One region of the Arthrobacter sp. zg-Y20 genome, then DNA from elsewhere that is predicted to be linked to it. Evidence: predicted binding sites of a transcription regulator. Region 1 holds the regulator's gene; the other holds the start of a gene.
What was found. Region 1 encodes HrcA, which represses chaperone genes, less so after heat shock. Its sites were predicted from a motif close to TTNGCACTCGNNNNNNNCGAGTGCNAA; they were not measured.
Positions count from the first base shown of each region.

Region 1 (9,068 bases):
GTCCGGCAGTCAACGGCGCTTCGGTTCCTGCTGGGGCAGGCAAACGTGGGAGACTGTTAATTCGACAGAAACACCCACCAGCAAAGCCTGGACACTGCCACCGCACGCAGGCGCACCCGCGCGGCGTCGGGCCTGTCCCGGAAACAGTAAAGGAACCGCCACAGTGTCACCTATGGCCCGCTTCTCGCCGGTGCCTGCCGCGACGGATCCGGCGATCATCAGAAACTTCTGCATCATCGCCCACATCGACCACGGCAAGTCCACCCTGGCCGACCGCATGCTCCAGTCCACCGGCGTCGTCGAGCACCGCAATATGAAGGCCCAGTACCTGGACCGGATGGATATTGAGCGGGAACGCGGCATCACCATCAAGTCCCAGGCCGTGCGCATGCCGTGGGAGCTCGACGGCGAGTCCTACGCACTGAACATGATCGATACACCGGGCCACGTGGACTTCACCTACGAAGTATCCCGGTCCCTGGCAGCCTGCGAAGGCGCGATTCTGCTGGTGGACGCCGCCCAGGGTATCGAGGCCCAGACGCTGGCGAACCTGTACCTGGCCATGGAGAACGATCTGACGATCATTCCGGTGCTGAACAAGATCGACCTCCCGGCAGCGCAGCCGGAGAAGTACGCCGAAGAACTGGCGAAGCTCATCGGCGGCGACCCGGCGGACGTGCTGAGGGTTTCCGGCAAGACCGGCGTGGGCGTCGAAGCCCTGCTGGACCAGATTGTCCGCGAGATTCCGGCGCCGCAGGGCGATCCCGATGCCCCGGCCCGCGCCATGATTTTCGACTCCGTGTATGACACCTACCGCGGCGTCGTCACCTACGTCCGTGTGATTGACGGGTCCCTGTCCCCGCGCGAACGAATCCAGATGATGTCCACCCGCGCCAGCCACGAGCTCCTGGAAATCGGCGTCAGCTCCCCGGAACCCACCCCGTCCAAGGGACTTGGGGTCGGCGAGGTGGGCTACCTGATCACCGGCGTGAAGGATGTGCGCCTGTCCAAGGTCGGCGACACGGTTACCAACCTGGCCAAGCCGGCTACGGAATCCCTGCCCGGCTACGCAGACCCGAAGCCCATGGTCTTCTCCGGGCTGTACCCCATCGACGGTGCCGACTACCCGGTGCTGCGCGAGGCGCTGGAAAAGCTGATGCTCAACGACGCCGCGCTGGTCTACGAACCCGAGACGTCGGCCGCGCTGGGATTCGGCTTCCGGGTGGGCTTCCTGGGCCTGCTGCACCTGGAAATCACCCGTGAACGGCTGGAGCGTGAATACAACCTTGACCTGATCTCCACGGCGCCCAACGTGGAGTACGAGGTGACGCTCGAGGACAAGAAGGTCGTCACGGTGACGAACCCCAGCGAGTACCCCGAAGGCAAAATCAAAGAGGTCCGTGAGCCGATGGTTTCGGCTACTATCCTGGCGCCGAATGAATTTGTCGGCGCCATCATGGAGCTGTGCCAGACCCGCCGCGGTGTCCTGGGCGGCATGGACTATCTGTCCGAGGACCGGGTCGAGATCCGGTACCGCCTGCCGCTGGCCGAGATCGTGTTCGACTTCTTCGACATCCTCAAGTCCAAGACCCGCGGCTACGCCTCCCTGGACTGGAAGGCCGACGGCGAGCAGGTTGCCGATCTGGTCAAGGTGGACATCCTGCTCCAGGGCGAGCAGGTGGATGCTTTCAGCTCCATCACCCACAAGGACAAGGCGTACTCCTACGGCGTGATGATGACGGGCAAGCTGCGCGAACTCATCCCGCGCCAGCAGTTCGAGGTCCCCATCCAGGCGGCCATTGGCTCGCGCATCATTGCCCGCGAGTCCATCCGCGCCATCCGCAAGGATGTGCTTGCCAAGTGCTACGGCGGCGACATCAGCCGTAAGCGCAAGCTGCTTGAAAAGCAGAAGGAAGGCAAGAAGCGGATGAAGATGGTGGGCCGCGTGGAGGTTCCGCAGGAAGCCTTCGTGGCTGCACTTTCCTCTGACGATTCCAAGGACAAATCCAAGAAGTGACACCCAGCGCATTGCCCCTCGGAGACCCGGCACCCGCCGACGGCCTCCTGCCCGCACAGGCCGCAGAAGGCGCAGCGGAGCGGAACTTCGGACTGTACGTCCACATTCCGTTCTGCTCCGTCCGCTGCGGTTACTGCGATTTCAACACCTACACGGCCACCGAGCTCGGCGGCGGCGCCTCCCAGGCGGCCTACGGGGCGACGGCGGCCCGCGAAGTGGTTTTCGCAGCGGACGCGCTCCGCCGGTCCGGGATGCCCGAGCGCCGGATGGAAACGGTGTTCTTCGGCGGCGGCACGCCCACGCTGCTGCCGGCCGAGGACCTGGCCATGATCCTCACAACCGCCGTCGACCAGTGGGGCCTGGCGCCCGGCGCTGAGGTCACCACCGAGGCGAACCCGGATTCGGTGACCCCCGAATCCCTGCAGTTGCTCGCCGACGCCGGTTTCACCCGCGTGTCCTTCGGGATGCAGTCAGCGGTACCGCACGTGTTGGCGGTCCTGGACCGCACGCACACCCCCTCGCGGGTGCCGCAGGCAGTGAAATGGGCGCGCGACGCCGGCCTGCACGTGAGCGTGGACCTGATCTACGGCACCCCGGGCGAATCCATGGAGGACTGGAAAACTTCCGTGGAAGAAGCCCTGAGCTACGAGCCGGACCACATTTCGGCCTATGCCCTGATCATCGAGGAAGGGACCAAGCTCGCGGCGCGGATGCGGCGCGGCGAGGTGCCCCCGATTGACGACGACGACCACGCTGACAAGTACGTGCTGGCCGACGAAATGATGACCGCAGCCGGCTTGTCCTGGTATGAGGTCAGCAACTGGGCGCGCACCCCGGCGGACCAGTGCCGGCACAACCTGGCCTACTGGCGCAGCGACGACTGGTGGGGGATCGGCCCCGGCGCACATTCGCATGCCGGCGGCGTGCGCTGGTGGAACGCCAAGCACCCCACCGCCTACGCCCAGCGGATCGCAGCGGGGGAGTCGCCCTCAGTGGGCCGGGAGACGCTTGACGCCGACACCCGGTACATCGAAGACATCATGCTGCGCACGCGGCTGGCAGAGGGACTGGAACTGAACCGGCTGCGGGAGCCCGGCCGGCTGGCCGTGGCGGGCCTGATGGCCGACGGACTGGTGGATCCCCGGGCGGCGCTGACCGGGAAAGTGATCCTCACCGGCAACGGACGGCTGCTGGCCGATGCGGTGGTCCGCCGGCTGCTGCCGGACTGATCGCCGGCACAAACGAAAAAAGCCGGACCGGGCTTAGTCCCGGTCCGGCTTTTTTATTTGGCTGAACTACTTGATACGGCGCAGGTTGAACGGGTAGCGGTACGGCCGTCCCCGGTTGCACTCAATGCCGGCAATGACGGAGGACACAGCCACGTAGACCCAGATCAGGGCGTTGAGTACGGCGAAGAAGCCGCCCACCACGGGGATAAAGGACAGGGCCCAGACCACCAGCGCCGCAATGCTGGGCGGTAGCGTGAAGTTCAGTGCTTCCTTGGATTCCTGGGCAGTGAACGGGCCGCGGTCGCGGAAGACCAGGTAGATGATCAAGGACGGGACGAAGGCGAGTATGCCGCCGAAGTGCGCCATGGTTGCCCACTGCCGGTCCTCCGAAGCGGTCAGCGGAAGCGCGTTGGCCGGAGCGCCCTGATACACGGGTCGCTGCGCGGGCTCTTCCGGGCGGGGCGGGTGATTCTGGCGTGTGTTGGACACGGCGTAATTTCCTTTTGGCTCATGGTGACTCAGGGTCGGTCCGCTACTACGTATTCCTCAAGCGTACTGTCTGGTCCGCTTTATAACGGAACGGAGACGGCCGGTGCGGCGCACATCTCACCTAAGGGACAGTCAGGAAGTCAATGACTTCTTCCACCCGTCCCAGCAGCGAGGGCTCAAGGTCCGCATAGGTGTGCACCTGCCCCAAAAGCTTCTTCCACCCCAGGGCGACGTCGGTGTGGTCCCGGTGCGGCCAGCCCAGGCCCTGCAGGATGCCGGTCTTCCAATCAAGGTTCCGCGGCACCACCGGCCAGGCACTCCGGCCGATCACCGAGGGTTTGATCGCCTGCCATACATCCACATAAGGGTGGCCCACAATGAGGACGTTGCCCGGCGCTCCGGGGCAGGTCATTGCCTCGGCGGCAATCCGGGATTCCTTGGACCCCGGGACCAGATGGTCCACCAGGATGCCGAGGCGGCGCCCGGGTCCCGGCCCGAAGCCGCGGACCGCCGAATAGAGGTCATCAACGCCGTGGAGGGGCTCGACGACGATTCCCTCCACGCGCAGGTCATCGCCCCAGACCTTTTCCACCAGTTCCGCGTCGTGCTTGCCTTCCACCCAGATGCGGCTGGCCCGCGCGGTGCGGGCGCGTTGGTTGGCCACCCGTACGGATCCGGACGCGGTACGGGCCGGTGCGGCCCTGCCCGGCGCGGCCGCGGACGCCGGCACCACCTCCACGGGCTCGCCCTCCAGCAGGAAGCCAAAGCCCAGCTCGAAGGACTTGGTTTTTCCGCGGCGGTCCTCCAGGACCATCAGGTGCAGCCCGCCGGATTTCTCCACCCGCACCACGGCACCCACCCAGCCGGAGGCAACATCCTCCAGGACCAGGCCGGGTTCGGCGCCGACTTTTCGCAGGGCCGTCCGGGCCGGGGCAGTGATGTCCTGCGGACCCCAGGAAAAACTGGACACGAAAATTGCCTCACTCAGATGCTCGGTTGGGCTGGAATGCCCGCAGGGGGTGAACGGGTTCCTCAATGCTAGCAACGCAGTTGATCCGTATTAGACTTAGCACTTGAGCAGTGGGAGTGCTAACCCGCCGCACCATCCGCCGATTCGCTGGGAGGGAAAAGCCATGAGTGAGCCACGCCGGCTCGAGGTCCTCCGCGCCATTGTCGAGGACTACGTCCATTCACGCGAGCCCGTCGGCTCCAAGGCACTGGTGGAGCGCCACCAGTTGGGTGTTTCCTCGGCCACCATCCGCAATGACATGGCGGCCCTTGAAGAGGAAGGGCTCATCACCGCCCCGCACACTTCGGCGGGACGCATCCCCACGGATAAGGGCTACCGCCTGTTCGTGGACCAGATTTCGGACGTGAAACCGCTCTCGGCCCCGGAACGCCGTGCCATCCAGTCCCTGCTCGAAGGCGCAGATGATCTGGATGACGTTATGGACCGCACTGTACGGCTGCTGTCCCAGCTGACCAACCAGGTGGCCGTGGTCCAGTACCCGCACCTGGGCAACGCCAAAGTGCGCCACATCGAATTTGTCCTCCTGGCGCCGGCCCAGGTGCTGGTTGTCCTGATTTCCACCACGGGACGGGTGGAGCAGCGGGTCATCACGGTTCCGCAGCCGGTGACCGAACCCGATCTGCTGGACCTGCGCCACCATTTCCTTGCCGCCCTTGCCGGCACGCCGCTCAGCAGCATCACCGGCCACCTTGCCGAAGCGCTGGCCACCGTGCCTGCCGCTTCCCGGAGGGTGGCCGCCGCGTTGGGCCACTGCCTGGAAATGCTCGCCGGAATTAACCGGGAGGACCGCATGGTTATGGCCGGAACGGCCAACCTGGCCCGCTCCACGGTAGACTTCCCGCTGACAATCGGACCGGTCCTGGAGGCTCTCGAGGAACAAGTCGTGATGCTGCGGCTGTTGTCCGAGATGGAGCAGGACGCCCGGGGTGTTGCCGTCAGGATTGGACGGGAAAACCCGCACGGCGGACTATCCGAAGCATCGGTGGTGGCCACGGGGTACGGACCCGACGCTTCGGCAAAGGTCGGCATCCTGGGGCCCACCCGGATGGACTATCCCACCACCATGGCAGCCGTCCGGGCCGTGGCGCGGTACCTCTCCCGAATACTCAATAACTAGGCCGGCCCGCACCAGCTGCGCGGCCGTCCCGCCGGGCCACCCGGCGGACCACAAACTACGCCTCCACCACCGGAGGCAGGCAATACAGGAAGCGATGTGCACGAGTGAGCGATCACTATCAGGTTCTGGGCGTCGGACGAGACGCCACGGGTGAAGAAATCAAGAAGGCGTACCGGAAGCTTGCCCGCAAGCTGCATCCGGACGTCAACAATGCTCCGGGTGCATCCGATGAGTTCAAAGCCGTAACGCACGCCTACGAGGTTCTCTCGGATCCGGAGAAGCGCCGCATTTACGACACCACGGGCAACGAGAACGGCACCGACAACGGCTTCGGCGGCGGCGGCTTCGGCGGCCAGGGCTTCGGTTTCCAGGACATCTTCGACACCTTCTTCGGCGGTGCAGCCCCCGGCGGCGGACGGGGACCCGCCTCGCGGGCCCGGCGCGGCCAGGATGCGCTCATCAACGTGCGGATCGACCTCAAGGACGCCGTCTTCGGCGTCAACAAGAAGATCGACGTCGACACCGCCGTCGTCTGCCCCACGTGTGACGGATCGTGCTGCCAGCCGGGCACATCCCCGCGGACCTGCGACATCTGCCACGGCACCGGCCAGGTGCAGCGGGCTGTACGTTCCATCCTCGGCCAGGTCATGACCTCGGCCCCCTGCGGAACCTGCAACGGCTTCGGCACCGTCATTCCGGATCCGTGCCACGAATGCTCCGGTGAAGGCCGGGTCCGCAACCGCCGCACACTGACCATCAAGATCCCCGCCGGCGTCGCCACCGGCACCCGGATCCAGCTCAGCCAGCAGGGCGAGGCCGGCATGGCCGGCGGCCCCGCCGGCGACCTCTACGTGGAAATCAGGGTCAACAATGACCCGACGTTCCTCCGCGAGGGAGATGATCTGCACGCCACCCTCACCGTCCCGATGACTGCGGCGTCCCTGGGCACCACGGTCACCCTCGACACCTTCGACGGCGAACGTGAAATCACGGTCAAGCCCGGCACCCAGTCCGGTGAGGTCTCCGTCCTCAACGGACTCGGTGTTACGCACCTGCGCGGCCACGGCCGCGGCGATCTGCGGGTGCATGTGCACGTGGAAACCCCGCAGAAGCTGGACTCCGAGCAGGAAGAGCTGCTGCGCAAACTCGCCCAGCTGCGCGGGGAGGAATACAGCGAGGGCCGCCTGAACAGTTCGAACTCCGGCGTCTTCGCGAAACTGCGGGACCGGTTGGGCAACCTCTAGGATGACCAACCCCATTTTCTTCGGGGATCCGGAGCTGGTGGCAGCAGTCCGCCCAGGCGGCTCGTTCCGCTTGGAAGGACCGGAAGCCCGCCATGCCGTGTCCGTGAAGCGGATTGCCCCCGGCGAGCCGGTGGACGTTGTGGACGGTGCCGGACGGCGGATCACCGGCACCGTCACCGTGACCGGCCCGTCCCTGCTGGAACTGGCCGTGGAAGCGGTAACGCAGGAGCCGGCGGAGGCTGAGCGCCTTGTCCTGGTGCAGGCCCTCGCCAAGGGAGACCGTGATGAGCAGGCGGTCGAAGCGGCCACGGAACTGGGCGTGGATGCCGTGATCCCGTGGCAGTCGGACCGCAGCATTGTCCGGTGGCGCACGGAGAAAGCGGCCAAGGGCCAGGCCAAGTGGCAGGCACTGACCGCCGCGGCCGCCAAGCAGTCCCGCCGCTCCCGCATTCCCGAGGTTGAGCCGCTGCTTGACAGCAAGGCCCTGGTCCGCCGTCTCTCGGACCTGGACCTGGTACTGGTGCTGCATGAGGAAGCCGACGCACCCCTCGCCGGGGCATTGGCGGCACTCGGCGACCGCCGCGCTGGTCCGGCCGGGCCGGATGCGGCGCAGGCTTCCATTGCGGTGGTTGTGGGACCGGAGGGCGGTATCAGCCCGGCGGAGCTGGAACAGCTGCGTGCCGCCGGCGCGGTGGCGGTCCGGCTGGGCCCGCATGTGCTGCGGTCCTCCACCGCCGGTCCTTCTGCGCTGGCCGTCCTGAATCAGCTGCTGGGCCGCTGGTAGTCCGGCCGCCGTAGGGCGACTTACCCCTCGGGGGAGCCGGGATCGGAGATAACCGTGATCCGCTTGGAATCTCCGGCCGATTCATGTCCGCCGTAGAAGACACGGATACTGTAGTCGCCCGGTGCGAGGGTCGCGGAGAAACTGAACCTCCCGGTTTCCCCTACTGCGGCATGCAGGTCCACGGTGCCCGCAGCCACGGCTGCCGAGGACGGCCTGCCGTCCACCACGGGCTCGGCACGCCAGTACAGCTGGGAAGGCTGCGCCACCGCGGTGCCGCTGATCTCCACGTCACTGCCGCGCACCTGGGATTCCTGCGGATCGATGATCCAGATGGGAGCAGCCAGCTTGGTGTCCCGGCGAAGCGGCTCATCCAGCGGGACATGCCCGAACGCACGATAGCCCGCCTTGCCGTCCACCAGGATCACCACCGTGCTTTCCTGGCCCACCGCGGTGAGTTTCGCGTTGGCGGCAGCGGCGGTGGCGGTGTACACCAGCTGCTGCACGGCACGGTGGGCCATTCCGGAGTCGAGGGAGCCCTTGAACGCATCCGAGGAGATGTCCACCGTGATGACGTTCTTGCTGGAAATGGAAGCGGTGACGCTGTCAGCCGGATGCCATGGCGTGAAATAGTCCTGGTCCAGCGGTTTCCCCGCCGTCATTGCCCGGACTGCCTCGCCGACCGGATCGCCGGTATGGTCCGAGTGCAGGAACTCCCGGTAGAGGCTCACGGTTGTTTCGTTGAGGCCGAGCCAGTAGACCGGCATCAAGGTAGAAGCCGAGGCCGCCTCGGCGGGCGGGGAGATGGTCATGGCGGCACCTCCGCCGGTTTCGCCGGCGTTGGCCGACGTCGGCATGGTGGTGGTGGCATTCTCTGCCACCACGCCGCAGCCGCCAAGCATCACGGCGCCGGCTGCCAGCGCGGACCCGGCGAGCAGGAGCCGGCGCCGGCACATGGAGGGGGATGGGGCACGGCGGGTTTTTCCGGTGGACATCAACCCTCCTTAAGGTGTCGCTAACAGGTACGTCATCCACCTTCGCACACGGTTTCGGGCCCACCGGTGCTGTTCGCGGGACCGCGGCCGGACTGAAACACGATTGAGACATCACCGTTGCGGCCCCGAGATAAAGCCCATGGTGTTCCGCCCGGGTGCGGGCAGA
Region 1 covers NZ_CP126241.1:2,022,942-2,032,009, reverse strand. Annotated here, with positions in the region: gene lepA (translation elongation factor 4) at 164-2,017, shown strand; gene hemW (radical SAM family heme chaperone HemW) at 2,014-3,246, shown strand; gene QNO06_RS09715 (DUF4870 domain-containing protein) at 3,313-3,735, opposite strand; gene QNO06_RS09710 (DUF3097 domain-containing protein) at 3,857-4,705, opposite strand; gene hrcA (heat-inducible transcriptional repressor HrcA) at 4,869-5,882, shown strand; gene dnaJ (molecular chaperone DnaJ) at 5,987-7,126, shown strand; gene QNO06_RS09695 (16S rRNA (uracil(1498)-N(3))-methyltransferase) at 7,128-7,910, shown strand; gene QNO06_RS09690 (GerMN domain-containing protein) at 7,931-8,902, opposite strand.

Region 2 (9,068 bases), 1.4 Mb from region 1:
TGATCTCCGCGGGGTCCCAGGCCGTGGGAGCCGTGTTCTGGGGATCCGGAGCCACCGGCGCCGGTTACGCCCCCACCCTCGCTTTTGCCGCCGTCGTCCTGGCCCTGGTTGGCGCCAGTGTGCTGGTGCTGCCGCTGCTGCCGGGCACCGGCAAGTTGGACCGCAGTGTGGCAGCGGCACCGAACCCGGACCTCAACATCCCCGCTCCCGTTGAACCCCCGCCGGATGCCGGGCCGGTGACCGTGCTGATTGCTTACGAAGTGCCGGCGGACCGGGCCGACGCCTTTGTCCAAGCCATGCATGAGGTTCGGCTCAGCCGGATGCGGACCGGCGCCACGCACTGGGAACTGGTGCATTCCATCACCGACCGGGACCAGTTCCGGGAGATATACGACGTACCCAGCTGGCGGGAGTACCTGAGGCAGGAACAGACCCGGACTACGGGGGAGGACCGGCAGCTGATCCAGCGGGCCTGGGACCTGACGGAAGAAGAACCGTGGGTCCGCTGGTTCCTGCCGGCGCCGGGCTGAGGGCGGTGAGGAAGTTTCGTGGGGGCGGTGCTGCAACAGATAGACTGGGAGCCGGTTCGAGGCCCGCTTTTCACGAGCAGGCCGGCGCACCTGCCGGATGCGCTGAAAACGAAGCAGTGAACAAACCATTAGTTGAGGTATTTTGCGAGATTTTAGTGCACGCCTGGCCACTGCCGAGGAGATCGACAACTGGGATAAGCACGTGCTGGCGAACCCCGGCGGCGGCAACGTCCTGCAGTCCGCATCCTTCGCGGAGGTGAAGTCCCACCACGGCTGGAACCCCGTGTACCTGGCCTTTACGGGACCGGACTACACCACCTACGCCCTCGCCATCGAGAAGAAGGTTCCCCTTCTGGGCAGCCTCTGGTACCTGATCAAGGGCCCCGACGTCGCCGCGCCCGAAGACGTGCCGCTGGTGGTGAACGCCTTGACCCGCTTCATCAAGCAGACCGGGCGCAAGGTCTTCGCCATCAAAGTCGAGCCCGACATTGAGGACAGCGAAGAGGTGCAGGCACTGTTCACCGGTGCCGGCTTCATTAAAACGTTCAACCTGCAGCCCAACGACTCCACCGCCCTGCTGGACACCACACCGGATTCCGAGCAGCTGCTGAAGAACCTCTCCTCCCGCGGCCGCAACGCCGTGCGGCGGGCCATCCGTGAAGGCGCCGATGTGCGCCGGGTGGAACCCACGGAGGAAAACATGCGGACCATGTACCAGTTGATGGCCCACATCGAGGACCGGTCCTCGGCCAAGATGCGTTCCTACGAGTACTACCACCGGTTCTGGTCCAACTTTGTGGCCGCCGGGCAGGGCCGCTTCTACTTCGCCTTTGAAGACGGGGAACCCACCGTAGGCGCCTTTGTCATCGCCTACGGGAACAAGGGCACTTACAAGGACGGCGGCTCCAAACCCAAGCGGTCCCAATACGGAGATTCGCACCTGGTCCAGTGGACCGCCATCAACGAGCTCAAGGACGAATGCGGCATCACGTCCTACGACTTCTGCGGCACCCCGCCGAGCAACCAGCTCAAGGACAAGAGCCACCCGCATCACGGGCTGGGTCTGTTCAAGACCAGTTTCTCGAAAACGGTCACCGACTTCGTTGGCTGCTATGACTACGTGGTGGATCCCGTCCGGTACCGGATCTGGAACACCATAGGCGAAAAGGTGGCGCGGCAGATTTACTGGCGCCGCCACCAGCAGCCGTTCTACTAAGCCGTACCACCAGATAAACCGGGCAGGACCCGGAACCAGAGGCGAAAGGGTGAGCCCCTTGGAGAACACGTCCGGTCCGGACCGCCCCAAGTCCGGACCGAATCCGGAGTCGGCACCGAATCCGGACCCGTCCGCAGGGCTGATCCCGGTGATCAGCATCCCCGCCGGGCGCCAGCGACCGGCGGGGAAGGCCTCCACAGGGAAGGCCTCCGCGGGAAAGGCGCAGGACGGGAAGGCCCAGACCGGGAAAGCAAGGCCCGTCGGGTCCCAGCGGGGCGGCGTTAAGGCGCCCACTCCGCCGTCGAAGGCCCCGGGCTCGGCCCGTCCGGCAGCAGACGTTCCCACCGCGGCACTGCGCAGCACCCGGCCCAAGCCGCCGCCGCCCACCACGTCCGTGGTACGCCCGGTGGGGTCCAAGGCCCTTCGGCCGCCGCAGCCCGAACGTAGCCGCAAGCCGGCTGTGCCGCGGGAAAAACGGCCCGCACGGACACGCAAAAACGTTCCGGCAGGTACGTCGCCGCTGAGCTCCACCGCCGTCCGCACAGACCGGTCCTCCGCAGCAGCCAAGCGGATGCTGCGTCGTCTCGTCCAAGGCGAAAACCCGCCCACTCAGGCCATGTCCATTGTGGAGCGGCTGGCCGGCAGCCCCTACGCCAATCCGTTGGTGCGTACCGGAGGCCCGGACGCCAATGCGCGCAAAACCCTGGACCTGGCCCTCAGCATGGCCGAAACCATGTTCCGCTACGGGGCTGGCGCGCTGGAAGTGGAAACCGCCATCATCGCGGTCACCGCTGCCTTCGGGCTGGAAAGCATTGAAGTGGACATCACCAACCAGTCGGTGCTGCTCAACTATTCGCCCAAGGACCAGACACCCATCACCGTGATGCGCGTGGTTCGCTCCTGGACCAACAACTATGCCGGGCTGGGGCTGGTCCACCAGCTGGTCACCGAAATCATCGACGGCGGCCTGACCCGCGCGGAAGCCGCCAACCGGCTCAGCGAGATCACGCACCAGCCCAAGCCGTTCCCGCGCTGGGCCGTCACGTTCTCCGCGGGGATCTTCTCCGCAGCCATTGTCGGATTCATCGGTGGGGGACCGCTGGCCTCCTTGGTGGGTTTCGCCGGCACGGTGATGGTCAGCCTCCTCCAGCGTGTGCTGGGCCGCTGGCGTGTGCCGGACTTCTTTACGACGGCAGCCAGCGGATTCGTGGTTACGGCCATGGCGATGCTGTTCTGGTCCATGCAGGTTCCCATTTCGCCCGGCATCGTGGTGGCGGGCGGCATCCTGCTGATGCTGCCCACCGGCCGGCTGGTCTCGGCCGTACAGGATGCTATTAACGGGTTCCCGGTTACCGCCTCGGGCCGGTTCCTGTCCGCGTTCCTGACCTTCGGCGCCCTGGTGGCCGGCATCGCCGTCGCCCTCGTGGCGGGAGCGCTTTTCGGGATGGGCCGGCTGAACGTCACGGACGTGGCCTCATCCCAATACTCCTTCCCGGTGACGGTGCTGCTGCTGGCCATCGCCCTGGCCACCATCTGCATTGTGGAACAGTCGCCGCGCAGGCTGGTCCTGCCCACGGTGCTGATTGGCGTGGCCGGTTTCCTGGTCTACCAGGTGGCCGACGCCGGCGGGGTGGGTCCGCGCCTGACGCCGGCCGTGTCCGCCATCTTCATTGGTATGGTGGCGCGGATTGTGGCCCTGCGGATGGAGGCGCCGCAGCTGATCGTAGCGGTGCCGGCGGTCCTGTTCCTGTTCCCGGGGCTGGCGATCTTCCGCTCCATGTACGGGCTGAGCATCGATGCCGAGGACATGTATGTAGGTGCGGTGGGACTGTTCGACGCCCTTACCGTCATCCTGGCCATCTCCGGCGGCGTGGTCCTGGGTGACAACCTGGGACGGCCTTTCACCCGGAACCTCAACGGCAACGACCGCCGCAACCGGCGGCGCTGACCGCAAAGAGCCCGGCCCGCAGGGGCCGGGCTTTTTTGTGCTCGGGTGCGGGCGGCACATCGGACACCAGGATCGGCCGACTGCGGGGGCAGGGGGGTGGAGGATCCACCAGCCGGAAGAAGGCCCACCGGCTGGTGGACTTGGCACCACCGGGGTGGACTTGGCACCAGCGGGGCGGAAGTGGGCGACCGGTTCGGGCTGGGAACGGGAATTCCCACGCTTCGGTACCAGAGGGGCCAATGTGACCCCACGGGCAACAGCAGTCCCAAAGCGTGGGAAGTTTGGGGCAGTGACCAGCAGGCGCAGGACTAAAGGATCTTTCCCACCGGGGTGCGCTTCTCAGCCTGGAAAATATCCTCGGTGCGCCCGGCGGCCCAATAGCCTGAGAGGGAGACCTGGCTACGCTCCAGCCCGCGGTGGCTGAACAGGATGTCCCGCAGGGCTTTCATCGCCTCACGTTCGCCGTGTGCAAAGACCTGCACGGTTCCGTCCTGCCACTGGGCTGCAGCGAGGGCTTCCGCGAGCAGCCCGCTTCGGCCGGCCGGAGTGCTGCCGCGGTACAGCCACGTCACTTCCACGCCCGCCGGCTTGCTGATCTGCTGCCGGTCACCCGGACCGGCCACTTCCACGAAGGCCTGGCCAACGGCGTCGGCCGGCAGCGCCCGGAGCACGGTGGCGATAGCGGGCAGCGCGGACTCATCGCCTGCCAGGAGGTACCAGTCTGCGTCCGGGCTGGGGTTGAAGGCTCCGCCCGGACCGGAGAAGGTCAGGTGCTGGCCGGCCTGCGCCCGTGCAGCCCACGGTCCGGCCAGGCCTTCATCGCCGTGGACCACAAAATCGATGCTGATTTCGCGGGCGAGCCGGTCTACGCTCCGGATGGTGTAGGTGCGCGAAACCGGCCACTGGTCGCGCTCGCTCCGGGCACGGATGCTCTCCAGGTCCTCCGTGCCGTCGATCGGCGCTCCGTCCGGCCCGAACCAGATTTTGCAGTAGGCATCGGCGCAGGTGCTGGGCGTGAACCGGTCGAAACCGGAACCGCCGGCAACAATCCGGACCATGTGCTCGCTGATCTGCTCCCGGCGGAGGACTTCCAGCGTCACCAGCGGCCGCGGTTTCCGCGGTGCGGAATCGCCGGGCTGCTGGCGCGGGGGAGTTTCTGGCATGGACTTATCTCCTAGGGAATCGCTCAAACTACCGTACCGCGCCCAGCCGCCAGTCCACCGGTTCGGCGCCCTGCTCCGCCAACAGCTCATTAACGCGGCTGAACGGCCGGGAACCGAAGAACCCGCGGGAAGCGGAGAGCGGGCTGGGATGGGCCGATTCCACCGTGGGCGAGCCCCCGAGGAACGGGACAACGCTTCGAGCGTCCCGGCCCCACAACACGGCAACCAGCGGGGGACGGGTTCCGTCCGGGCGGCGCCTGGCGGCCAATGCCCGGACCGCCAGCTCCGTGATTTCCTCCCAGCCGCGGCGGCGGTGTGACCCTGCTGCGCCGGCACGGACGGTGAGTACCCGGTTCAACAGGAGCACCCCCTGCTCCGCCCACGGCGTGAGGTCTCCCGACGGGCCGGGCGTCACGCCGAGGTCGGCATGGAGCTCGGTAAAGATATTGTTCAGGCTGCGCGGCAGCGGGCGCACCCGGGAGTCCACCGAGAAGGACAGTCCGACGGCGTGTCCAGGCGTGGGGTACGGGTCCTGTCCGACAATCAGCACCTTTGCTTCGGACAGCGGGCGCTGGAAGGCCCGCAGGATGTTCCCCGGGGCTGGCAGGATGCTGTGGCCGGCACGCCGTTCGGCGTCCAAATCCGCGGCGATCTCATGGAAGCCGGTAACAGCGGGAGCCAATGCCTCGGCCCAGTCCGCCGCCATCACCGCTGACAGGGGGGTGGGGGCGGCGAAAGGGAACGGGATGTCATCCGCCGGTTCCGGAACAGCGCTGTAGGCAAAGAGCGGTGGTTCATTTGTTGTCACTGCTCCAGTTTTCGGTATTTTTCTCCGGAAGGACAACCGGCGCCTCCCGGCGAAGCTCCCCAGGCCGCCTAAATGACAACTGTGTTATTGCCAATTAGCATGGCAGGTAGGTATAAACGGGATCTTTTTTGGGAGCGTATGTGGCGGAATCGACAGAAGCCGAACGGTTTTCGCTGGACGGCACCGTGGATCCGGACAGCCCGCTGGGGGCCCAGGAACAGCAGATGCTCGCCTTGGAGCGGGCCTGGTGGAAGTACGCCGGAGCCAAGGAACAGGCAATCCGTGATTTGTTCGGTATGTCGGCAACACGGTATTACCAGGTCCTCAACGCACTGATCGACACCGAAGAAGCCCTCGCCCACGATCCGATGCTGGTCAAGCGATTGCGTAGACTACGAACGAGCCGCCAGCAGGCCCGTACCGCCCGCCGACTGGGCACGGGCGTCTAGTCCGGCGTTAGCCACCAACGCCGGCGTGTTGAACACGGCACCTTCAGAGCAAGGATGAAATTTCCACCATGAGCCAATATCCCCGGGACGAGTTCGACAAGGTCCCCGAGACCTCGGCGCGGCAGGGCGTGCACCGTGAACGCCTTATCCCCACCCGCTCGAGCGGACTGGGGTTGTTGATCACCGTGGGTGTGCTTGCCCTCATGATCGGCCTCGCCGCCTACTTCGTGCTGCCGCGCCTGGGCATTGGCGCGGGCAACCCCGGGCCGTCCGCTGAAGCGCAGTCCACCGCTACGCCGGCACCGAGCGCATCGAGTGAGCCCGCAGAGGCTGAGCCCGAAGATAGTGCTGAGCCCACGCCGGCGGCAAGCGACACTGCTGAACCCGTGCCCGAGCCTGCGCCTGAGCCTGCGGTAGACCGTACGCAGCCGGTTGTGGTGCTGAACGCCAGCGGCGTGAGCGGGCTTGGCGCCAATGTCTCCGGGCGTGTGTCCGGTGCCGGATGGGCCGTGGGCACGGTTGGGAACTGGACCGGAGCACCCCAGCAGGTTACAGCCGTCTACTACGGCAACCCGGCCCAAGCCGTGAACGCCCAGCAGCTGGGCGCCGACCTGGGTATTCCCACAGTGGTGGAATCGCCCGGATTCACGAACGTCACCGTGGTCCTGGCCCCCGGCTTCCGGTAGGAAGAGCGCCAACCCCCAAGGGTGTAAAAAGACCATAACGTTATCAACAACCCACTTGTGATGTACGTCACTGTGGTTAGAGTGTTGCCAGCCGGTCTGCGGCGCTGGCCTCGGTCTCCACTGGAATCGAAAGCCTGCGCAGTGGCCGGCGGCTCCGGAGCCCAAGTGCGACGCCGGAGGGCTGCATTGGAATCTAGGTTGGAGAAACATCATGGCGCAGGGGATCGTCAAGTGGTTTAACGGGGAGAAGGGGTACGGCTTCATCACCCTCGACGAGGCAGAAACGGACGTGTTCGTCCACTGGTCGGCGATACAGGCCTCCGGTTACCGGACCCTGGAAGAGGGCCAGCGGGTGGAGTTCGAAATCGGCCAGGGGCAGAAAGGTCCGCAGGCCGAGGAAGTCCGGGCAGTCTAGGCCCGTTATGCACTACAGCCGCCCGGCTTGGGGACGGGATCCGCAGCGGCGGAACCAGCGCTAGCGGCGCTGGTTCCGCCGCTGCTTTTAGTTGTGGTCTCCGGTGCAGGCGCCATGGTCTGTGAAGCGGGCAGCAGGTACGCGTGATCGCTTGCACTCAGTGTGTGGGAGTGCTAATTATTGACTTAGCACTCTTGCCGGATGACTGCTAAAAGTCCCCCGGCGTTGAGTGAACCAGCAACCACTGGGGTGAGGTTCGGGGAACCGCGTAAAGAGATCGCGCTAGCCGGGCCGTCCGTCGCGGGCACCTCAGCCGGGAATGGAAATTTTTGCTCCAAGCATGACTGTTCCGGAAGGACGATAGCCGTTATGGCCAAGATCATTGCATTTGAAGAAGAGGCACGCCGCGGCCTCGAGCGCGGGTTGAACATCCTCGCCGACGCCGTCAAGGTCACCCTCGGCCCGCGTGGCCGCAACGTAGTCCTCGAAAAGAAGTGGGGCGCTCCCACGATCACCAATGACGGCGTGTCCATCGCCAAGGAGATCGAACTGGACGATCCCTACGAGAAGATCGGCGCTGAGCTGGTCAAGGAAGTTGCCAAGAAGACTGACGATGTTGCCGGTGACGGCACCACCACGGCAACTGTCCTGGCCCAGGCGCTGGTGCGCGAAGGCCTGCGCAACGTTGCCGCCGGTGCCGACCCGCTGAGCCTGAAGCGCGGCATTGAGAAGGCTGTTGCAGCCGTCACCGCCGAGCTGATTTCTTCCGCCAAGGAGATCGAAACCAAGGAGCAGATCGCGGCTACGGCTTCCATCTCCGCCGGTGACCAGCAGATCGGCGACCTGATCGCCGAAGCACTGGACAAGGTCGGCAAGGAAGGCGTCATCACGGTCGAGGAGTCCAACACCTTCGGCCTGGAGCTGGAACTCACCGAAGGCATGCGCTTCGACAAGGGTTACATCTCCGGTTACTTCGTCACTGACGCTGAGCGCCAGGAAACGGTCCTCGAGGATCCGTACATCCTGATCGTCAACTCCAAGATCTCCAACGTCAAGGACCTCGTTGCCGTCCTCGAAAAGGTCATGCAGTCCGGCAAGCCGCTGCTGATCATTGCCGAAGACGTCGAGGGCGAAGCCCTGGCAACCCTGGTGGTCAACAAGATCCGCGGCACCTTCAAGTCCGTAGCCGTCAAGGCTCCGGGCTTCGGCGACCGCCGCAAGGCCCAGCTGGCTGACATCGCCATCCTCACCGGCGGCCAGGTCATCGCCGAAGAAGTTGGACTGAAGCTCGAAAACGCCACGCTCGACCTGCTGGGCAAGGCCCGCAAGGTTGTAGTCACCAAGGACGAAACCACCATCGTCGAAGGTGCAGGCGACGCTGAAGAGATCGCCGGCCGCGTCAACCAGATCCGCGCCGAAATCGAGAACTCCGATTCCGATTACGACCGCGAGAAGCTGCAGGAACGCCTTGCCAAGCTGGCCGGCGGTGTCGCTGTCATCAAGGCCGGTGCCGCAACCGAGGTGGAACTGAAGGAACGCAAGCACCGCATTGAGGACGCCGTCCGCAACGCAAAGGCGGCCGTTGAAGAAGGCATCGTCGCCGGTGGCGGCGTGGCCCTCATCCAGGCCGGCCTCAAGGCCTTCGCCAACCTCTCCCTCGAGGGCGACGAAGCAACGGGCGCGAACATCGTCCGCGTTGCCATCGACGCCCCGCTGAAGCAGATTGCCTTCAACGCCGGCATGGAGCCCGGTGTTGTGGTGGACAAGGTCCGCGGCCTGCCCGAAGGCTTCGGCCTGAACGCAGCCACCGGTGAGTACGAAGACCTGCTGGCTGCCGGCATCAACGACCCGGT
Region 2 covers NZ_CP126241.1:626,995-636,062, forward strand. Annotated here, with positions in the region: gene QNO06_RS03125 (MFS transporter) at 1-530, shown strand, start outside; gene QNO06_RS03130 (lipid II:glycine glycyltransferase FemX) at 673-1,746, shown strand; gene QNO06_RS03135 (threonine/serine exporter family protein) at 1,796-3,694, shown strand; gene QNO06_RS03140 (siderophore-interacting protein) at 4,003-4,857, opposite strand; gene QNO06_RS03145 (uracil-DNA glycosylase) at 4,886-5,665, opposite strand; gene QNO06_RS03150 (DUF3263 domain-containing protein) at 5,806-6,114, shown strand; gene QNO06_RS03155 (LytR C-terminal domain-containing protein) at 6,183-6,800, shown strand; gene QNO06_RS03160 (cold-shock protein) at 7,012-7,215, shown strand; gene groL (chaperonin GroEL) at 7,585-9,068, shown strand, end outside.
Region 2: groL (chaperonin GroEL) is a predicted target of HrcA. The motif match lies at 7,401-7,427, and genes of this name have one in related genera.